DNA from 4 places in the Bradyrhizobium genosp. L genome. Region 2 is predicted to be linked to each of the others. Evidence: predicted binding sites of a transcription regulator. Region 2 holds the regulator's gene; each other region holds the start of a gene.
What was found. Region 2 encodes LexA, which represses DNA repair genes until DNA is damaged. Its sites were predicted from a motif close to TGTTCNNNNTGTGTTCNG; they were not measured.
Positions count from the first base shown of each region.

Region 1 (5,113 bases), 2.7 Mb from region 2:
CTCGACCAGACGCTGTCGGTGCAGCTCGGCCGCCAGATCAGCCGTCCGTTCTGGATCGACACCGTCGGCAAGTCCAATCTGGTCGAGATCCGCGTGCAGCTCGACGATTCCGTAATGCGGATCTTCGCGCAGCGCAGCGCGGCCTACGCCTCCAATTCGGAGATCTTCATCTTCTGGATGCTCGGCACCTCCACGATCCTGCTGATCGTCGCCGTGCTGTTCCTGCGCAACCAGATCAAGCCGATCCTGAGACTGGCCGACGCGGCGGAAAGCTTCGGCAAGGGCCGCGAGGCGCCGAACTTCCGGCCGCGCGGCGCGCGCGAGGTGCGGCGTGCGGCGCAGGCCTTCATCGAGATGAAAGGGCGCGTCGAGCGCTCGATCGAGCAGCGCACCGCGATGCTGGCCGGCGTGTCGCACGATCTGCGCACAATCCTGACCCGCTTCAAGCTCGAGCTCGCGCTGCTCGGCGAAGGTCCCGAGATCGACGCGATGCGCAAGGACGTCGACGAGATGTCGATGATGCTGGAGGACTATCTGGCCTTCGCCCGCGGCGATTCCGGCGAGGTCGCGCAGCCGACCGACATGGTCATGGCGCTGGAGGAATTGCGCGGCGATGCCGAGCGCCACGGCCATATCGCCACGGTGGCGTTCCACGGCCTGCCGGTGGTCACGGTGAAGCCGGCCTCGTTCAAGCGCTGCCTCGCCAACCTCGTCTCCAACGCGGCGCGCCACGCCAACACGATCTCGATCATCGGCCAGCGCGATCACCGCTATCTCAACATCACGGTCGACGATGACGGCCCCGGCATCCCCGCCAACATGCGCGAGGAGGTGTTCAAGCCGTTCCTGCGGCTCGACGATGCGCGCAACCAGGACGAAGGCGGCAGCGGCCTCGGCCTCGCCATCGCCCGCGACATCGCCCGCTCCCACGGCGGCGACATCATGCTCGGCGAAAGCCCGATGGGCGGCCTGCGCGCGGCGGTGCGGGTGCCGGTGTAAGCAGGAACGATCGGCTTGTTATCCGTCATCCTGAGAGCATGTGAATGTATGGCTCTCGGTGTCCCAACATACTCGATGTCGTCCCTGCGAAAGCAGGGACCCATACTCCGCGGCGGGTGTTATGAAAGGGACTCGTCGTCCCAGAGGTGTGCAACTATGAACTTCGGTGGTTATGGGTCCCTGCTTTCGGGGACGACATTGAATTTGTTGCGCAGCCACTGAGATCCTCTCAGCGTGATGCGGATAGATATGAACACGCGAGCAGCAGCGCTACTTCGGCTGCTGCTTCGGCAGCAGGTCCTTCAGCTTCTGCATGTCCTTGACGTTCATCTTCATGCCGCCGGGCATGACGATGTCACCGGGCTTCTGGTCGCTCTTGCAGGCGCCGAGCCATTTCGCCTCGATGGTCGTCGTGGTGTCGCGGGCGCCGGATGGACCACCCTCGGAATGCGAGGTGCTCTTGACCGTATAGGCGGAGTTGAAGTCGCCGACGATCTCGGCATGCGAAGTGATCGAAATGCCGGCCATGCCACAGACGCTGTCGCTGACATAGCCGGTCGCGGTCTTCTGGATGTCCTGCTTGGAGCAGATCTGCTTGGCCATCGGCGAGGCCGCCGTGCTCATCTCCTTGTCGGTGCTCTCGTCGGTGCAGTGCTGCATGGTGATCTCCGGGATCGCGCCCCCGCTGCGCACCATCTTCATTTCCCACAATCCGGCCTTGCGGATGGGCAGGTCGACGGCGTTGGCGGCGCCGGCCGACAGGACGAGGCAAACGGCCGAACCAAGCAAAGCGAGCTGTCGCGTCATGCGCGTTCCTCCCGGCTCAACGATCAAAGGATGCGAGCGCGCGCTCAATAGAGCGTGCGCAAGGGCCGGCCGGCTGCGCCATAGGGCACCCAGCGGCAGGCGAACGAGATATAGCCGCCCGGATAGGCGTTGACCGCGAGGAATTTCACCACCTTGCCGTAGGAGGCGCAGTGATCGACGGCCAGCTGCCTTGCATCGGCCTGGGTCGCGAGCGTGTAGGCGATGATCCCGCCGGTATCATTGCCCTTGAAGGGCGGCACCGGCTGCAACCAGTCGGCCCGCGCCGGCACCACGGCCAGCACCCCGCAAACGGCAACCAGGCACGCGGCCAATTTCCTTCGCATCGCAGACTCCATTTCGCTTGGCCCAACATAGAGTGCCCAGGCGGCCATGAAAAGAACGAGCCGGCCGCCGGATGCGGACTTGTCCGCAGGTGTTGCCGCGCTGCACTTGACCTTGCCGGGGCTTCACGGCACCGTCCGCGGCAATCGGATGATCGGTGGATTCCCCATGCGCGACCTGTTGATTTCAGCCAAGAAGCTCGGTGCTGGCGCCGCGCTCGCAATCGGCCTGCTGGCCTCTGCCGGGAGCACGGCGCAGGCCGCCAACCCATTTGAGCTGAATTTCTGGCTGTCCGGACCGCGCTATGACGGTAACGTAGCCCCCTGCGAGCGTGCGCTGCCGACGATTAGCGATCAATTCCACGAGAAGGAAGCCACCTTCTGGAATTCGCCGCTGGTCATCACCGGCTTCGACCGCATCCACGAGACCGCGTTCCGCCCCTGGCAGTCCGACAACATTCCGCGCCGCTATTGCTCCGGCCAGGCGATGCTGAGCGACGGCAAGGTGCGCACCGTGCACTACTCGATCATCGAGGACGGCGGCTTCTCCGGCATCGGCCAGGGCGTCGAATGGTGCGTGACCGGGCTTGACCGCAACTGGGCCTATAATCCCTCCTGCAAGGCCGCGCGGCCCTGATCTCTGGCTAGACCGGCGAGCCGATCGTTCGTGGACAGCTCTGCTGCCCGCGGACGATTTCTTTTGTTCTTGAATTGTTCCAGTGGCCTGCTAGGCTTCGGACGGTCGAGTTTGGGGGAGCGCTTGATGCCTCGGTTGGTCACCATTTCGCGATTTCTCGCTTCAATTGTTTTTGTCCTGTGCGCCACGGCAATGGCGTCGGCGCAGGACCGCCGTCAGAACACGCCGGGCGAATTCGATTTCTATGTGCTGTCGCTGTCCTGGTCGCCGTCCTTCTGCGAGGCGGCAAGCGAGCGCGGCAACAACGGCCGCGGCACCCAGGCGCAATGCGGCGGACGGCCCTATTCCTTCGTGGTGCACGGCCTGTGGCCGCAATATGAGCGCGGCTTTCCCGAATACTGCCAGCGGCCCTCGCCGCGGCTCGCCCGCGGTATCATGACCTCGATGCTCGACCTGATGCCGGCGCCCGGGCTGATCTACAACGAATGGGACAAGCACGGCACCTGCTCGGGCCTGGGCGAGCGCGCCTATTTCGAGGCGATCCGCAAGGCACGCGCCGCGGTGAAGATCCCCGAGGAATTCCTCCAGCTGTCGGAGCCGAGGACGATCGCGCCCGACGATCTGGAAGCGGCCTTCATCAAGGTCAATCCGGGGCTGAGCAGTTCGGCGATCTCGGTGACCTGCGACAGCCGGCGGCTCAGCGAAGTGCGGATCTGCCTCAGCAAGGATCTGCAATTCCGCTCCTGCGAGGAGATCGACCGCCGCGCCTGCCGCCGCGACCAGGTGCTGATGCCGCCGATGCGCGGCGGCTGACACTCTCTGCGTCATGCCCGGGCTCGTCCCGGCCATCCACGTCTTTCTTGATGCAGCAGCCAAGACGTGGATGCCGGGGACAAGCCCGGGCATGACGAAGTATAAAATGCGCTTTGCCCGAAACGCGGCACGATCATCTCATGAACTACCGACACGCCTTTCACGCGGGCAGCTTCGCCGATGTCATCAAGCACATCGTGCTGGTGCGCATGCTGACCTATCTGCAGGAAAAGCCGGCCGCCTTGCGCGTCATCGACACCCATGCCGGCGCCGGTCTCTACGACCTGACCTCGAGCGAGGCGCAGCGCGGCGGCGAATGGCTGACAGGTATCGCGCGGCTGATGCAGGCGCGGCTTTCCGAGCAGACCTTGCCGCTGGTTGCGCCCTATCTCGATATCGTCAGGGCGTTCAATCCGAAGTCCGAGCTCAAAGCCTATCCCGGCTCGCCTCTGATCGCGCGGGCCATGTTGCGGCCACAGGACCGCCTCACCGCCTGCGAGATCGAGCCCGTGGCGCGCAAGCAACTGATCGACGCATTGCGGCGCGACACGCAGGCGCGTGTCGTCGATGTCGACGGCTGGATGGCATTGCCGGCTTTCGTGCCACCGAACGAGCGGCGCGGCCTTGTGCTGATCGATCCGCCGTTCGAGGCAAAGGATGAATTCGAGCGGCTGGCAAACAGCTTTTCTGACGCATTCGCGAAGTGGCCGACCGGCGCCTATTTGATCTGGTACCCCGTAAAATCACGGAGAGCCACCGACGAACTCGCGCGCAGCGTCGCAGCAGCGGCCGCAACAAGCCGCCCCGCCGGCAAATGCTTGCGTTTGGAATTCAGTGTGGCACCGCAAGAAGCAGACCGCGGCCTGGTCTCCACCGGCCTGCTGATCGTGAATCCGCCGTGGACGTTGGCCAACGAGTTGAAGCTGATCTTGCCCGAACTCGAGAAGCCGCTCGGCCAAGGTGGCGCGGCCCGCTTCAGAATAGAGACGCCCAAACCCTAATCCACCGTGCCGATTGAAAAGTGCGATTTGAGCGTAGGCAATCTGCGCGGAACCGTATTATGCTCATCCTGTTACGACTGGCTTTACGTTCCGCTTCCGCGAATGGTTGCGGCGGAGTGACAAGGCCGAAATAAAATCCAGGCAGACCGGCGGCGTGACGCCGGCCTGTTCAGGTGGCCAGGCTTCCGACAAGCGAATGTCGGTCAACCGCTGCGCGGCGTGCGCGTAGCGGGGGAGCAATACGGGGGAGGAGTTTCCCGATGGCCATGACTGGGACAGTCAAGTTCTTCAACGGAGAGCGTGGCTACGGCTTCATCAAGCCTGATGATGGCGGCCGCGATGTGTTCGTTCACATCACGGCAGTCGAGCGGGCGGGATTGAAGGACTTGACTGAAGGACAACGCATTACATTCGAGGTCGAGCCGGACAAGAAGGGCAAGGGCCCGAAGGCGGTCAACCTGGTGATTTCGTCGTGAGCGCGCAACTCGCGATGAGATCCGGATGAAGCGCTGCAT
Region 1 is NZ_CP061378.1:1,440,764-1,445,876, reverse strand. Features, by position in the region: gene IC762_RS06765 (ATP-binding protein) at 1-999, shown strand, start outside; gene IC762_RS06760 (DUF3617 domain-containing protein) at 1,270-1,806, opposite strand; gene IC762_RS06755 (hypothetical protein) at 1,851-2,150, opposite strand; gene IC762_RS06750 (hypothetical protein) at 2,317-2,784, shown strand; gene IC762_RS06745 (ribonuclease T2 family protein) at 2,977-3,597, shown strand; gene IC762_RS06740 (23S rRNA (adenine(2030)-N(6))-methyltransferase RlmJ) at 3,738-4,598, shown strand; gene IC762_RS06735 (cold-shock protein) at 4,859-5,074, shown strand.
Region 1: a site for LexA is predicted at 2,849-2,866, ahead of IC762_RS06745 (ribonuclease T2 family protein). Genes of this name have one in related genera too.

Region 2 (5,113 bases):
CCGTCATGGTCGATCGCCGCGCCATCACCTTCCGAACGCTGGCGGTGGCGGCGCTGATCGTGCTGGCGATTGCGCCGGAAGCGCTGGTGCATCCGAGCTTTCAGATGTCGTTCGCCGCGACGCTCGGGCTGGTGGCGTTGGTGCAGATCGGGATGCCGAGCCTGTTTGCGTCGCCGGACCATTCGGTGACCGCGCGGATCGCGCTGTGGGGCGGGCGTGAGCTCATCGTGCTGGTGCTGGCCTCGCTGGTGGCGGGGCTGGCGACGACGCCCTATGCCGCGTTCCATTTCCATCGCATCACGCCCTACGGACTGCTCGCCAACCTGGCGGCGATGCCGGTGGTCTCGGCGGTCGTGATGCCCGCGGGCCTGCTCGGGCTTGCCGCAATGCCGTTCGGGTTCGACGGCGTGTTCTGGGCGATCATGGGCATTGGCATCGACTGGATGATCGTGGTGACGCAATGGGTCGCCGCACTGCCGGGCGCGGTCGGACGGATGGCGGCGTTCGGCACCGGACCGATGATCCTGGCCAGCGCGGGGCTCGTCCTGCTCGGGCTGTTGCGGACGCCGCTGCGCTGGTCGGGTGCGATGCTGCTCGTGGTGGCGACGGTCTGGGCGGTGCGGGTGCCGCAGCCGGATGTGCTGGTCTCCGCCGATGGCCGCAATGTCGCGGTGCGCGGCGGCGACGGGCGGCTGCATCTTATGCACAGCGCGAAGGATGCCTTTTTGGTCAAGGAGTGGCTCGCGGCCGATGCCGACGCGCGCTTCGCCGCGGATCCGTCGCTCGGCGAGAGCGTTTCCTGCGATTCCAGCGGCTGCGTCACTCCTGGCGCCGGCAGTTTCGTCGCGCTGGCGAACCGGCCCGATGCGCTGGCCGACGATTGCGAGCGGGCGGCGCTGATCGTCATGGCCCACCCCGCGCCGCAGGGCTGCGCGGCCTCGGTGATCGATGCCGAGCGGCTACGCCGCCACGGCGCGCTGACGCTGCGCCGCGTCAGCGGCGGCTTCGCCATCGATGCGGTCAAACCCGGTGGCATCGACCGGCCCTGGTCGCCGGCGGTTCCCGGTGAAGGTGACAGCGAGGCGCTGCTGCGCACGCCTGACAAGCCGTCCCGTCCCGTCGATGCGACACCCGCCGAGACCGATCTGCAAGGCGACGATTAAGTCTGGCCGGGCGGGGGCAGCTCGAACAGGCCGAGATGGTACTCGTCGGAATCGGGGCCGGCGTCGGGCTTCTTGACCAGGGTGAAGGCGGCTTCGGGAAACTGCTGCCAGACCTTGAGGTCGTCGGCGGTGATCGTCAGCCAGCCGAACCGGAACATGTAGCGGCCCGGTTCGGTGACGCGTCCAGCCTTTTGCCACGTGACCTTGTCGACCACCGCGCACGCCCTCCGTGCGCGATGATGCGCCAACGCGTCGTCAGACGCAATTCCTCAGGCCGCGGCCCGGAACCCGAAGTCCGGGGCCGCTTGAAATTGCTTTGGTCACCCGCCGCGGGAATGGTCGTCCTGCGGCTGCGATGCGTTCAACCCAAAAACAGCGATGCGAATGCGGAGGGCCGCCGCTCTGCGACCTTGGGCTTCTGCTCGATCTGTTGAGGCAGCGCCGGCAGTTGCAGCACCGTGACGCGCTGTCCCTCGACGAGCTGGGTCACCAGCACGCGGTTGCCGTCGGGGAATTCGACCGCGTCGTGATGGCGATCCGGCACATCGGGCTCGATCTCGTTGAACACGCCGACACGGAAGCCGATCGTCTTGGTCCAGATCCAGCGGCTGTCGTAGCGGACGTTCTCGGTGAAGGCGAGCTCGGTGCCGGGCAACATGCAGACCGCAACCGCGAGATCGCTTTCGGAGGCAAAGCCGCGGGTCGACGTGCCGCGGAAGGTCGTGGTGACAAGCGTCTCTCCGACGACGGCGGGACGCGATTGCACCGCGTGCAGGCTATAGTCACACATCGGATGGCTCCTCGGTTCGAGGTAGCGACCCAAAGCCTCCCCTTGAGGCGCAGGCCTCTACCAGAGTGGACGATAGCGAACGAGTGTTTCCCCGTTTCTTGGCGATTGTACGACTGGCTGCAGAGCGGCCCGATCACAAACGCGCTACGCACGAGAGGTATCGGGGCGCATCTGGCAAGCTCACACGTCGCGCTATCTGCCAAGCAACGGTCGGATGTGTCGCGCGTTCCTTCGCGGCCTCAGTATTTGCGATAGAGCCCGATCAGCTTGCCCTGGATGCGAACCCGGTTCGGCGGCAGGATGCGCACTTCATAGGCGGTGTTGGCCGGCTCCAGCGCGATCGATGCACCGCGGCGGCGGAAGCGCTTCAGGGTGGCTTCCTCCTCGTCGATCAAGGCCACCACGATGTCGCCGGTGTTGGCGGTGTCGTTGCGCTGGATCAGCGCCATGTCGCCGTCGAGAATACCGGCCTCGACCATCGAGTCGCCGCGCACCTCGAGCGCGTAGTGCTCGCCGGTGCCGAGCATGTCGGGCGGTACGCTGATGGTGTGGCTGCGGGTCTGCAGCGCCTCGATCGGGGTACCGGCCGCGATCCGGCCCATCACCGGGACGGCGACCGGGCGGTTGCCGTCGTCCTCGATCACGGGGGCGGAGGCGCGCTTGCCGAGCGTGCCCTCGATGACGCTCGGCGTGAAGCCGCGGCGGCCGTTGCCGCCACCGGCGGCCAATTCGGGGAGCTTGATCACCTCGATGGCGCGGGCGCGGTTCGGCAGCCGGCGGATGAAGCCGCGCTCTTCCAGCGCGGTGATGAGGCGGTGGATACCGGACTTCGAGCGCAGGTCGAGCGCATCCTTCATCTCGTCGAAGGAGGGGGGCACGCCGGCCTCTTTCAGACGTTCATTGATGAAACGCAGAAGTTCGTACTGTTTGCGCGTGAGCATCTCGAGTATTCCCCCGGTTGAGTGCGTCGTTCGATTCCGAGACCTCAGGAGCCCCGATCTTGCGAGCACGATGCGCGCCAGCGACGAGGGACTCCCATTTGGTGACACCAGTACTCGAAACAAATCATGAACGGACACTATATGTTCGATACATGTTCTGCAACCACTTAATTTCAGGTGAACGCGCTCACCCGACGCTGCCGCGCGGGGTCATTCCGGCAGTGTCAGGATATCGCATGCGCTGCCTTTGAGAGCCGCCGGCGCGAATGGCGGACGGATCAGAAGTGCCCGTGCCGCAGCGAGATTTCCCAGCAGCGAGCTGTCCTGCTGCATCACCGGCGTTGCGATCAGCGTGCCGTGGTCGCGCTCTTCCAGACGCGCGCGCAGATAGTCCTCGCGCTGGTCGTTGGCGGCGAGATCGCGGCCGAGCAAGGCGCGCGCGCGAGTGTGATGAATCACCTTGCGGCCGCTCAAAGCCCGAATCAAAGGCACCAGAAACAGGTAGGCGCAGACATAGGACGACACCGGATTGCCGGGCAGGCCGATCACCCGCATGGTGCCGAGCCGGCCATGCATCATCGGCTTGCCGGGCCGCATTGCGATCCGCCAGAACGCCATGGCGACGCCCTCGGCCTCCAGCGACTGCTTGACCAGATCATGGTCGCCGACCGATGCTCCGCCGGTCGTGACCAGGATATCGGCGTCGACCTCGCGTGCACGGCGGATGCCGGCGGTGGTCGCCGCCACGGTATCGGCCGCGATCCCGAGATCGATGGTTTCGGCGCCCTCGCGGCGCGCCAGCGCCCGCAGCGCATAGCCGTTGGAATAGACGATCTGGCCGGGACCAGGCTCCGAGCCCGGCATCACCAGCTCGTCGCCGGTTGCGAGCAACGCGACCTTGGGGCGGCGGTGCACCGCGAGTTCCGGATAATTCATGGCGGCGGCCAGCGACAGCGCGCGGTCGGAGAGCCGCTGGCCTGCCGCGAGCAGCACGTCGCCGGCGTTGAAGTCGACGCCGGCGGGGCGGATGTGCCGTCCCCTGGTCGCGGCCTCGGTGATGGTGATGTGGTCGCCGTCGATGGCCGTGTCTTCCTGGATGATGACCGCATCGGCGCCGTCGGGGATCACGCCGCCGGTGAAGATCCGCACCGCTTCGCCCGCACTGAGGCTGCGCGCGAACGGCCGGCCGGCCGCGACTTCGCCGATCACCTTCAGGCGAGCGGACAGATCGGCCGCATCGGCCGCGCGCACCGCATAGCCGTCCATCGCCGACATCGGCTGCGGCGGCTGGGTACGCCGGGCCGCTGTGTCGCGTGCCAGGGTGCGGTCATGGGCGGCATCGAGCGCGACCATCTCTTCCGCCAGCGGATCGGCGCCGGCGAGAATGGCTGATAGGGCATCGGCAACCGGCATCAGGGCCACGGGCAGGCCTCCTCACATTCCCAATTCGGCAAGCGCCCTCGCCACGTCATCCGTCGATGTCACGTGGACGGCATGAAGGCCGCGCGCCCGCGCCCCCTCGATGTTGGCGGCCGTATCGTCGAAGAACAGGATCCGCGACGCCGGCACGCCGATCTCCTTTACCACATGATCATAGGCCGCGGCGTCGGGCTTCCGGAACCCGATGCTCGAGGACAGGAACACGGTGTGGAAGTGACTGAGCAGGTCGGCATAGGCGACCGAGAAATGCGCGACATGGGCCGGGTTGGTGTTGGAGAAGGCGTACAGCGGCATCCGCTTCGCGGCGCTCGCGAGCAGCGGCGCGATCCCCGGCATCGCGCCGGTGAAGATCGCATTCCAGCCTTCGAGGAACTGGGCGTCGGTCAGCGTGATGCCGAGCGACGCGCGCAGGTTCTCGAAGAACGCCGCATCGTCGATGCGCCCGATCTCGTGATGCTTGAAGCTGTCGTTGACGACGAAGCGCTGCGCGAGCTCGGCAGGCGCGCAGCCGGCATGGCCAGCCCAGCTCGCCATCACTTTGTCGAAGCTGATGTCGATCACGACGCGGCCGATGTCGAACAGCAGCACGTCGACGGAATTCGGGGAGAGGGAGGATGTCATTGCACGGACGGTTTACGAAAATTGCGGGCAGGGGGCAATGGCTGCGAATTTTGTGATGGCGGCTCGTCATTCTCGCGTCGTCCTGGCGAAAGCCAGGACCCATAACCACTGAATTGCATTGTGGTTGTGGTCGTGGCCTCGCGCATCGCGCAACAACG
Region 2 is NZ_CP061378.1:4,168,902-4,174,014, reverse strand. Features, by position in the region: gene IC762_RS19710 (ComEC/Rec2 family competence protein) at 1-1,163, shown strand, start outside; gene IC762_RS19705 (hypothetical protein) at 1,160-1,378, opposite strand; gene IC762_RS19700 (hypothetical protein) at 1,525-1,953, opposite strand; gene lexA (transcriptional repressor LexA) at 2,193-2,894, opposite strand; gene IC762_RS19690 (molybdopterin molybdotransferase MoeA) at 3,105-4,316, opposite strand; gene IC762_RS19685 (HAD family hydrolase) at 4,329-4,955, opposite strand.

Region 3 (5,113 bases), 120 kb from region 2:
GATCGACAGCCCTGGATTGTCGATCAGCGCCACGCAGGCATCGACGACCTCGCCGAGATTGTGCGGCGGGATGTTGGTCGCCATGCCGACGGCGATGCCGCCGGCGCCGTTGACCAGCAGGTTCGGGAACCTGGCCGGCAGGACCGACGGCTCCCGTTCCGAATTGTCGTAGTTCGCCTGGAAATCGACGGTGTCCATGTCGATGTCGGCAAGCACCGCGAGCGCCGCCTTGGTCAGCCGGGCCTCGGTATATCGATAGGCCGCCGGCGGATCGCCGTCGATCGAGCCGAAATTGCCCTGACCGTCGATCAGCGGCACGCGCAGGGAGAAATCCTGCGCCATGCGCACCATCGCGTCATAGATCGATTGGTCGCCGTGCGGATGATATTTACCGATGACGTCGCCGACCACGCGCGCGGACTTGACGTATTTCTTGTCCGGCGTGTGTCCCTGCTCATGCATCGAGTAGAGAATGCGCCGGTGCACCGGCTTCAGTCCGTCGCGCGCATCGGGCAGCGCACGCGCCACGATCACGCTCATGGCGTAATCGAGGTAGGACTTCTTCATCTCGTCGAGGATGGAAACGGGACGAATATCGGAGGGCGCCGGCGGCTCGCCGGGCTTGTCGTCGTCGGTATCGGCCAAAGGGGAAATCCGGTCAGTTTGACTGGAGAATCATATAGCGTATCGATGGCCCGAAAACCACCCTCGCCGGCCTCCGCGGCGCCGTTTTTCCCTTCGTTTTTTCATGCACTTACGGGGAGGCTCGGGAGTTCCCCGACACTGCGCTTCAGGCTGCGAAGTGCGCGTGCCGAATAGCGAAAGAGTGAGCTCTATTCGCTGCTCGCCGCTCGCCTCTTCTCACTGCCCAAACACCACCGCATGCATGATCCGCCCCGGCATGAAGGTGAACAACCCGGCAATGACCAGCGCGCCGAAAAAGAGGCTGATCATCGTGAACTTGTGGCGGCGGACATTGTGCGTCCGCGCGGCCGTCACGCCGAGCACCAGCATCGCCAGCGTGAAGATCGACAGCAGATGGATCGGGCTCCAGGGGCCGAGCAGACGGATCTGATGGATCCAGAACGAGCTCAGCGCCACGGCCAGCATCAGGATCACCCAGATCCAGCCGAGCGTCCGGTGCGGCAGCGTCCCCTTCGGCGCGGCGAGTTGGATGGAGCCGAGCACGAAGGCGGCCATCGCCGCAAAGGCATGGAGGGGGATCGCAGGCGCGGCGTCCAATAGCGGTGCGAGGCTCATGACGGCAGCCCTCAAGGTCGCGGCCGGACATCGTCTGCCGGCACGGCGAATGTAAATATCATTTACATTGGCCTGTGTCAAAGTCGGAAAGCGCCGCAAACGCTGCCTTCAGTAAGCCAAGCAATGTCCGCGACTTACCTGGTTATCCTCTTTGTCCACATGAGAAATTTACCGCCGCGCATCAAGGCGCCGTTCCGGAGAATGACCTTCACGGAACGGCTCCCGAGGTCGCGTCAGAAAAACGCAGGGCCCGCTCCGCTCAGAACGGGATGTCGTCGTCCATGTCGCTGTTGCGGCCACCGCCGCTGCCGGCGGCAACCGCGCGGCGCGGCGCAGAGCTGACCGGACCGGACGAGCCGAAATCGCTGCCGCCATCGTCGGAGAAGCTGCCGCCTCCGCCGCTGCGGCCGTCGAGCATCGTGAGGTTGGAGTTGAAGCCCTGCAGCACGACCTCGGTCGAGTACTTCTCGACGCCGCTCTGGTCGGTCCATTTACGGGTCTGCAGCTGGCCCTCGATGTACACCTTGGCGCCCTTCTTCAGGTACTGCTCGGCGACCTTGCAGAGGCCTTCGTTGAAGATCACGACGCGATGCCACTCGGTCTTTTCCTTGCGCTCGCCGGTGCCCTTGTCGCGCCAGGTCTCCGAGGTGGCGATCGAGAGATTGGCGATCGGACGGCCGTCCTGTGTCCGCCGGATTTCCGGATCCTTGCCGAGGTTTCCAACCAGGATCACCTTGTTCACGCTTCCTGCCATCGCTTCATCTCCGCTCAAAAACCGGGCCGCCGGACATCGGCCGCCACTCTCAACCTTCGCCACTTACTGCAGGCGTCGCGGATGACCCTATACGCCGACACCGGGCCGTCGCATCGGCTGTCGCCCAACGATCCGGTCGTTATCCACGGTCTCGCGGATATCCACACGCCGTTATCCCCATATAGCATCATCCCCATATAGCATCGCGGCGGGGAATGTTCCAGTTTTGTTCACCGCAACCTGCCGTAGCAGCGGCACACCCATGGTGCCGCGCCAGCTTCGGGCAAGACGCCGCGAGCCACCCCGAACGACGATTCAAAAATCTCAAATAAAACAGCGCCTTGCTTTAACGTTACTTCTTCTGCGAGTGTTGCATTTGAGAGACGGCCCTTCAGGTTGAATCAGAGTATGGTCCTTGCAAATGACGCGGGCGCTCGCGTCTGATGATGCCGCTTCGGGGACGACGCAAGCGGATCGGGGAGCTGGGAGACTGACCATGAAGCGATATCTGCTAGCGACAGTTGCGTTGGTTGCGTTTGCTGCACCGGCAGCCGCTGCTGATCTCGCAGCGCGTCCCTACACCAAGGCACCGCCCCCGGTCATGGCCCCGATCTATGACTGGACCGGCTTCTACATCGGCGCCAACGGCGGCTGGGGCTCGAGCCACAATTGCTGGGATCAGGTCCCCGGCGGCACGTTCATTGGATCGGATGGTTGCCATGACGCGACCGGCGGCGTGGCCGGTGGCCAGATCGGCTACCGCTGGCAGTCCGGCACCTGGGTGTTCGGCCTCGAAGCGCAGGGCGACTGGGCTGACCTGAAGGGCAGCAACAACTCGGCGATCTTCCCGGGCTTCTTCAACAACCAGACCAAGATCGACGCTTTCGGCCTGTTCACCGGCCAGGTCGGCTGGGCGATCAACAACACGCTGCTGTACGTCAAGGGCGGCGCGGCCGTGACCGACAACCGCTACAACACCTTCTTCACGCCGACCGGCGCGCTCTCCGGCAGCGCCAGCGATACGCGCTGGGGCGGCACCGTGGGTGCCGGCGTCGAGTTCGGCTTCGCCCCGAACTGGACCGCGGGTGTCGAGTACGACCATCTGTTCATGCAGGACCAGACCTACAATCTGGTCACACCGGCCGGCGCGCTGTTCAGCACGGTTCGCGAGCGCCAGGACGTCGATCTCGTCACGGTTCGCGTGAACTACAAATGGGGTGGCCCGGTCGTCGCGAAGTACTGATCGCGCGATCGGATGTCAGACGGACGAAGAGGCCGGCCTTGCGCCGGCCTTTTTGTTTGCCGGTCCATCCACCGCGAATCGCAGTGGTTAAATCTTAAGAAATCGTAAAATATATAGCAAAATCAAAATGTTATGTCCGTTGCGGGCATGACACGGCGGTCTGCAACCTGGAATGGTAGCCTGCCTGCAGCGATCGAATCAAAGCGGGATGGATCTCCATGAAACAGCTTTGTGTTGCAGCAGCCGCCCTCGCCGCGCTGAGCGCTGCGCCGGCATCGGCGGCCGACCCCGCCGCGCGTCCCGTCAAGGCACCGCCGCCTGTGGTGACGCCAGCTGTGACCTGGGACGGGTTCTATCTCGGTGCCCCAGGGCGGCGGCGGCTGGGGCACCAGCAGGGAAACCTATCTCGGCGCACCGAACGACGCGGCGTTCATCGGCAGCCACAGCTACACCACCAGCGGCGGCTTCGTCGGCGGCGTGATCGGCTACAACTGGCAGACCGGTCCCGCCGTATTCGGCCTCGAGGGCGACTACCACTGGTCCGGCATCAATGGCCGCTCCGACATCATCAATGTCGGACCGCCCAACCTGCTCGACACCTACTACACCGCGCTGCGCAGCTTCGGCGACATCAAGGGCCGGCTCGGCTACGCCGACGGTCCGGCGCTGTGGTTCGTCAGCGGCGGGCGCTGCCGTCGGCGACATCCAGCATCGCTACAGCGCGGGCCTGGTCCCACCTTCGGTCAGTGCTAGCGACATCAGATGGGGTTGGACCGCGGGCGCCGGCCTCGAATACATGTTCACCCCGAACTGGTCGGCCAAGGCGGAATACAGCTACATCGACCTCGGCAAGGGCGCGCCGATCCAGTACACGGCCGGCGTGACCGACCGCTCGGAGTGGAAGGACACGTTCCACACCGTCAAGCTCGGCCTCAACTATCACTTCAACTCGGGCGGCGCGGTCGTCGCGAAATACTGATTGCACGGGCTGATTGCAGCCCGCGACAGGCCGGCCTTGGCGCCGGCCTTTTCGTTGCGCGAAAGGCGCGCCAAACGGCAGTCGAGTACCGGAGATTGCAGCTTTTCCGTGCGTTGTGGTTTTGCGGATACACAACTTGCGGATTCAACCATGTAGACACAGAGCAACGCTTGGCAACACGGCCGGCGCCCCTTCAAAGGCTTGAAGGGACCACAAGAAGATTGGGACTGGGAATTTTGAAAATGAGGACTCTTCTGCTGGCATCTGCCGGCTTGCTTGTTCTGAGCGCATTTGCACCGGCATCGGCCGCCGACCTGGCGGCCCGCCCCTACACCAAGGCGCCGCCCCCGGTGGCCGCCGTCTACAACTGGACCGGCTTCTACATCGGCGGCTTCGGTGGCTACGCCTCCGAGGACTCCGGCACCCCGAAGATGGAAGGCGGCTTCGCCGGCGGCACCGTCGGCTACAACTGGCAGGCCGGCAACATCGTGTACGGTCTTGAAGCTGACGGCGGCTGGGCCGACGTCGACGCCTCGGTCACCGGCTTTGGCGTGACCGTGAAGAGCAAGACCGACGCGCTCGGTACCGTGCGCGGCCGCGTCGGCTTTGCGGTCGACCAGGTGCTGTTCTACGGCACCGGCGGCTACGCCTGGATCGACAACAAGATCAGCGTCTCCGCCCTCGGCGTGACCGCCTCGCAGAGCAACTTCCACTCCGGCTGGACCGTCGGCGCGGGCATCGAGGCCTTCATCGCTCCACAGTGGTCGATCAAGGGCGAGTACCTGTACCGCAGCCTGAGCAGCGAGAACTATTTCGGCGTGCCCTCCGGCGACCTCAACCTGCACACCGTCCAGTTCGGCGTGAACTATCACTTCGG
Region 3 is NZ_CP061378.1:4,047,087-4,052,199, forward strand. Features, by position in the region: gene gyrA (DNA gyrase subunit A) at 1-645, opposite strand, end outside; gene IC762_RS19075 (DUF2306 domain-containing protein) at 862-1,260, opposite strand; gene IC762_RS19080 (single-stranded DNA-binding protein) at 1,520-2,014, opposite strand; gene IC762_RS19085 (outer membrane protein) at 2,511-3,257, shown strand; partial or broken gene IC762_RS19090 (outer membrane protein) at 3,476-4,236, shown strand; gene IC762_RS19095 (outer membrane protein) at 4,479-5,113, shown strand, end outside.
Region 3: a site for LexA is predicted at 2,231-2,248, ahead of IC762_RS19080 (single-stranded DNA-binding protein). Genes of this name have one in related genera too.

Region 4 (5,113 bases), 240 kb from region 2:
GGTCGAGCACGCGCTGCGCCGACGCGGGCCCGACACCGGGCAACAGATGCAGGATGCGGAAGCCGGCGACGCGATCGCGCGGATTGGCGGCGAAGCGCAGCAGCGCCAGCATGTCCTTGACATGCGCGGCGTCGAGGAATTTCAGGCCACCGAACTTCACGAAGGGGATGTTGCGGCGGGTCAGCTCGATCTCGAGCGGTCCCGAATGCGAGGAGGTGCGGAACAGCACCGCCTGGTGCTTCAACAGCGCGCCTTCCTCGCGGGTCGCCAGCACCTGCTCGACGACATAGCGGGCCTGATCGGCTTCGTCGCGGATCGCGACCAGCAGCGGCTTGCGCGTCGACGCGCGGTCGGTCCACAGGTTCTTGGTGAAGCGCTCCCTGGCGAGCGCGATCACGCCATTGGCGGCTTCGAGGATCGGTTGCGTCGAGCGATAGTTGCGGTCGAGCGTGACGATTTCCGCTGCCGGCGCGAACTGGCTCGGGAAATCGAGGATGTTGCGCACGGTCGCGGCGCGGAACGAATAGATCGACTGCGCGTCGTCGCCGACCACGGTGAGCCCGCGTCCCGCAGGCTTCAGCGCGAGCAGGATCGAGGACTGCAGGCGGTTGGTGTCCTGATATTCGTCGACCATGACATGGTCGAAGCGGCCGCCGATCTCGTCCGCGAGGCCGGCGTCGGCGACCATCTGCGCCCAGTACAGTAGCAGGTCGTCATAATCGAGCACGTTCTGCTGCTGCTTGGTCTCGACATAAGCCGCGAACAGCTGCTTCAGCTCGCTGGCCCAGCCCGCGCACCATGGGAAGAACTGGCCGAGCACCGCCTCGATCGGCAGCTCCGCGTTGACGCAGCGCGAATAGATCGCAAGGCAGGTGCCCTTGGTGGGAAACCGGCTTTCGGTCCGGGACAGGCCGAGCTCGTGGCGGACCAGATTGATCAGGTCGGCGGAATCCTCGCGGTCGTGGATCGTGAAGGCTGGATCGAGCCCGATGCGCTCGGAGAATTCCCGCAACAGGCGCGCACCGATGCCGTGGAAGGTGCCGGCCCAGCTCAAGGCGTCGGTCATCACGGACGCGCGGTCGCCGAGCACGCGCCGCGCGATGCGCTCGACGCGGCCGGCCATCTCGCCCGCCGCGCGGCGCGAAAACGTCATCAACAGGATGCGGCGCGGATCGGCGCCGGCGACGATCAGATGCGCGACTCGATGGGCGAGCGTGTTGGTCTTGCCGGAACCCGCGCCCGCAATCACCAGCAGCGGCGTGCCGATGGTTCCGTCGCGCCCGATGCCGTGCTCGACCGCGCGGCGCTGCTGCGGATTGAGCGCGTCGAGATAGGCTGTGTTGGCAACATCAGGCACGAATCACCCCCAGCAAACGCTAACAGACATTGCGATCGTCGGGGCTGTTGCGCCGGAGCAGGGGCGCGAGAAATTAGATTGACATTAACGGGGCGCAGCGCACAACCGCGCCATGAGTGACGTAGATGGCTGACGTATCCAGATCCGACACGCCGCTGAAGGCGACGTTCAAGGTGCGGCTGAACGGCGAGACGATGACGCTTGCGACCGTCGGCCAGGCCTATCGCTTCATCACCAATCTCAGCGCTGTCGAATGGATGGAATTCCGCTCGCTGCATGACGACGCCGTCACCGCGCTGGAGCGGGCGGCCGGCAACGCCATGCTGACGATCCAGGCGACCAACGCGCTGCGCGCATTGTTCGTCCGCGCCAAGATGCTTTGACAAGATGCTCTGACCGGATTTTTCGCAGCGCTCGCGAAAAAAGAATGGGCCGCCTTGGCCCTCCCAGGCGGCCCCAGATCGCAGCTCGCGGCGCCGTCAGCGTCGAGCCGTGGTGTGTACCGCCGTTACCTTGTTTGCGGCCATAACGGAATGGCCTCTACGCAAGCGCCGTCGATTCGGCTGTAGCTGTCAAAGCACAGTCAGGCGCCGGCGTCGTCGACGAGCCGGTCATACACAAGAGCCGAGCGCAGATTCATGGTCGCGATCTTCAGATAGTTCGGTTCGCGCATCGCGTTGTTGAACATCATGATGGCGTTCCTCCAATAGAAGCGCTCACGCTGTTCGACATTCAGTCGGGACAAATAATCCGCCGCGTCGCCGACGGTCTCGAGCCTGCGCCCGTCCTTCAGCGCGATCGGGAAGGCGAGCGGCGATCGCTTCTCCAGCTCCAGCACGTGAGGGACTCCCCGAGGCAACGGCACCACGGGAACAGAACTAGCTGCGTCGGCTATAGCAAGTGTTAAGTGCTGTCCGGCAACCGACCAGTGGGGTGCTTCAGAACGAGTCCGCGAGCGCGATCTCGGCCTTGAGGGCGCCGATGCGGCGCTCCGCTTCCTCGTATGTCAGGTCCCGTGCATATTGGCTCGGCTGGTAGGCCTCCTCGGCGAGGCCCCTCAACCGCAGAGCCTGGGCACGGGTCATCTGCTCGCCCAGGCGCTCGGCGACCCCACCATATCTTACCGCTGCCATGCTCATGTTCCACCTTGCTGGCTGTGTTGTGACTTGACAATATGTTCTATTTTTGTTCTAACAAGATATGGACAATAAAATCAATGAAATTCGTCGCAAGATCAGCGTGTTGCGGGCTGAGATGACGCTGGTCGAAGCCGCGATCCGGGATCAGGTCAACCGCGACCTCGATTGCAGCGAAGCGTCCACCCGGCTGATGGCGATGCGCGCCGAGGTGACCGAGCTGATCGGCCGCTGGAAGGCCGCAGGCGGCGGCGAGCACTTGCCGGCCGTGCGCGAGCGGCTGGACCGGAGCCGCGGGGCGCGTCCGGTGGCCAAGGTTGGGCTCGACAAGGGAAAGCCCGGGCCTGGTCGCAGCCCCCGGGTCTGAGGACAAGTTGAGGTTTCGGGGCTGGAACCCGGGCCACGGGATCGGCATTTTCTGGTGGTGATGTCCAATTCGATGGCTTCGTCCAACGCAATGATCGCCGATCTGACCGCGCGACCGCCGCGGGCATCGATGAATGATGATCGCAGTCCGCTCCTGACGCTGATCTCCTGCATCAGTTGCAACAGGACGATGCGGCTTGAGACCAGCTATCCCGGCGACGAGGGCAGGGACATCCTTCAGTACCGCTGCGAGCAGTGCAGCCGCATCGAGCGCGTGCAGTTGGTGCGTCGCAGCTGGCCCGCGGAGCGCTAGACCAGCTCTTCGGCGCGCTTCCGGAGCGTTTTCGAGCGAAGTGGATAGCGGTTCGCGTGAAGAAAACGCGTCAACACAAAAAGCTGGAGCTTCGGTTCTGATTCAATCAGAACCGAAAATGCTCTAGGAGCGGACCTTCGCCCTTGGTCGAGGCGGCCGCGAACCGGTATCCGATTCCGCTGGAATCGTGGCCCCTTCGCCGGGATCATGTCCGGTGAGCTTCGACAATTCGCGGCTGAGGTCGTGAATGTGATACGGCTTGCGCAGCACCGGAAAATCCGACTTCACGTCACGCGCACTGTCGCTGTAGCCCGTCGTCAGCAGGATGGGCAAATCGGGCTTCATGGCCCTGATGGCGCGCGCCAGTTTCAGCCCGTCCATCTTGCCGGGCATGATGATATCGCTGAACACCACATCGACGCCGTTGGCCTCGATCTCCCGCAACGCGGTCTCCGCATTCGACGTCCAGCGCACGGTGTAGCCGAGCTGTTCGAGCAGCCCGGTGCTGGCGTCGGCCACGGCGGGATTGTCCTCGATCAGAAGCACGGTGGCGGACTTTGGCGCGGCCCGGCCCTCAACCTCGACCTTCGGGACCGTCGTCTCCCGCGGCAGATGGATGCTGACGGTGGTGCCTTTGCCGAGCGTGCTGGCGATTTCAACCCTGCCGCCGGCCTGGTGGGCAAAGCCATGGACCTGGGAAAGCCCGAGGCCGGTGCCCTTGCCGACCGGCTTGGTGGTGAAGAACGGGTCGAAGACCTTGCTCAGCACATCGTCGGGAATGCCTTCGCCGGTATCGCCGACGCTGACGACCACCTGGTCGGCGGCAGCCGCATTGTGGGCTGTCACGCTCAACGTGCCGCCGTCCGGCATCGCGTCCCGCGCATTGACCACAAGGTTGATCAGTGCGGTCTCGAACTCGTTCGGGTCGACGAAGATCGGCCAGAGCTCCGGCGATATCTCGATGTTCAGCTTGATCATGCCGCCGAGCGCACTGGTCAGGACCTCGCGCACCGAGGCGATCCTGTCGGCGACGTCGATGGTCTGCGGGTTGACGCTCTGCCGGCGCGCGAAGGTGAGGAGCTGGCTGGTCAGTGAAGCGGCACGCTGGGTAGCGGTTTCGATCGCGCCGAGCGCAAGCCGGCCCCGCTCGCTCGTCACCTCGCGTTCGATCCTGTGCAAATTGCCGGAGATGATCATCAGGAGGTTGTTGAAGTCGTGCGCGACGCCGCCGGTCAATTGACCCAGCGCATCCATCTTCTGCGATTCCGCGAGCTGACGCTGCACCTGCTCAAGCTTCTGCTGCGCCTCGCGCCGCTCTGAAATGTCGCGCGTGATCTTGGCAAAGCCGACCAGCTGGCCGTCAGCGTCGCGGATCGGATCGATCACGACGCTTGCCCAGAAGAACGAGCCATCCTTGCGGACCCGCCAGCCTTCCTCCTCATAGTGCCCGGTCTCTTCGGCGATCCTGAGCGCCCGGGCCGGCTTGCCGGCAGCCTGGTCGACCGGCGTATAAAATCGCGCGAAGCTTTGGCCGATGATCTCGTCGGGGGCATACCCCTTGATCCGCTCGCCACCGGCATTCCAGTTGGCGACGATGCCGGCCGGCGTCAGCATATAGAGCGCGTAATCCGTGACATTGCTCACCAGCAGGCGGAACTGGCTTTCGCTGGCTTCGAGCTCCGCCCGCGCCTGCTGCCGCTCGGTCTCGAAAACCGCCTGTTCGCGCTGTCGTGATTTTTTAACCATCGTCATCCTGCCAGCGCCCGAAACGCCTTCGGGGTGGCCTTTGTTCCAATGCGAGCAGGGCAACCGCGCAACCGGTAGAATAATCCAACCGCCAAAAAAGTTCCAACGCCCGATGGAACCTTTGGTTCCAATGACAATTAACCTGCTCGGTTTGCGTCACAAATCGCGGTTATTCCGTTTTCCCGCTTGAATAGA
Region 4 is NZ_CP061378.1:3,933,413-3,938,525, reverse strand. Features, by position in the region: gene IC762_RS18540 (ATP-dependent helicase) at 1-1,357, opposite strand, end outside; gene IC762_RS18535 (hypothetical protein) at 1,483-1,740, shown strand; gene IC762_RS18530 (hypothetical protein) at 1,941-2,195, opposite strand; gene IC762_RS18525 (DUF3072 domain-containing protein) at 2,296-2,490, opposite strand; gene IC762_RS18520 (hypothetical protein) at 2,612-2,860, shown strand; gene IC762_RS18515 (hypothetical protein) at 2,951-3,172, shown strand; gene IC762_RS18510 (PAS domain-containing sensor histidine kinase) at 3,296-4,918, opposite strand.
Region 4: a site for LexA is predicted at 2,533-2,550, ahead of IC762_RS18525 (DUF3072 domain-containing protein). Genes of this name have one in related genera too.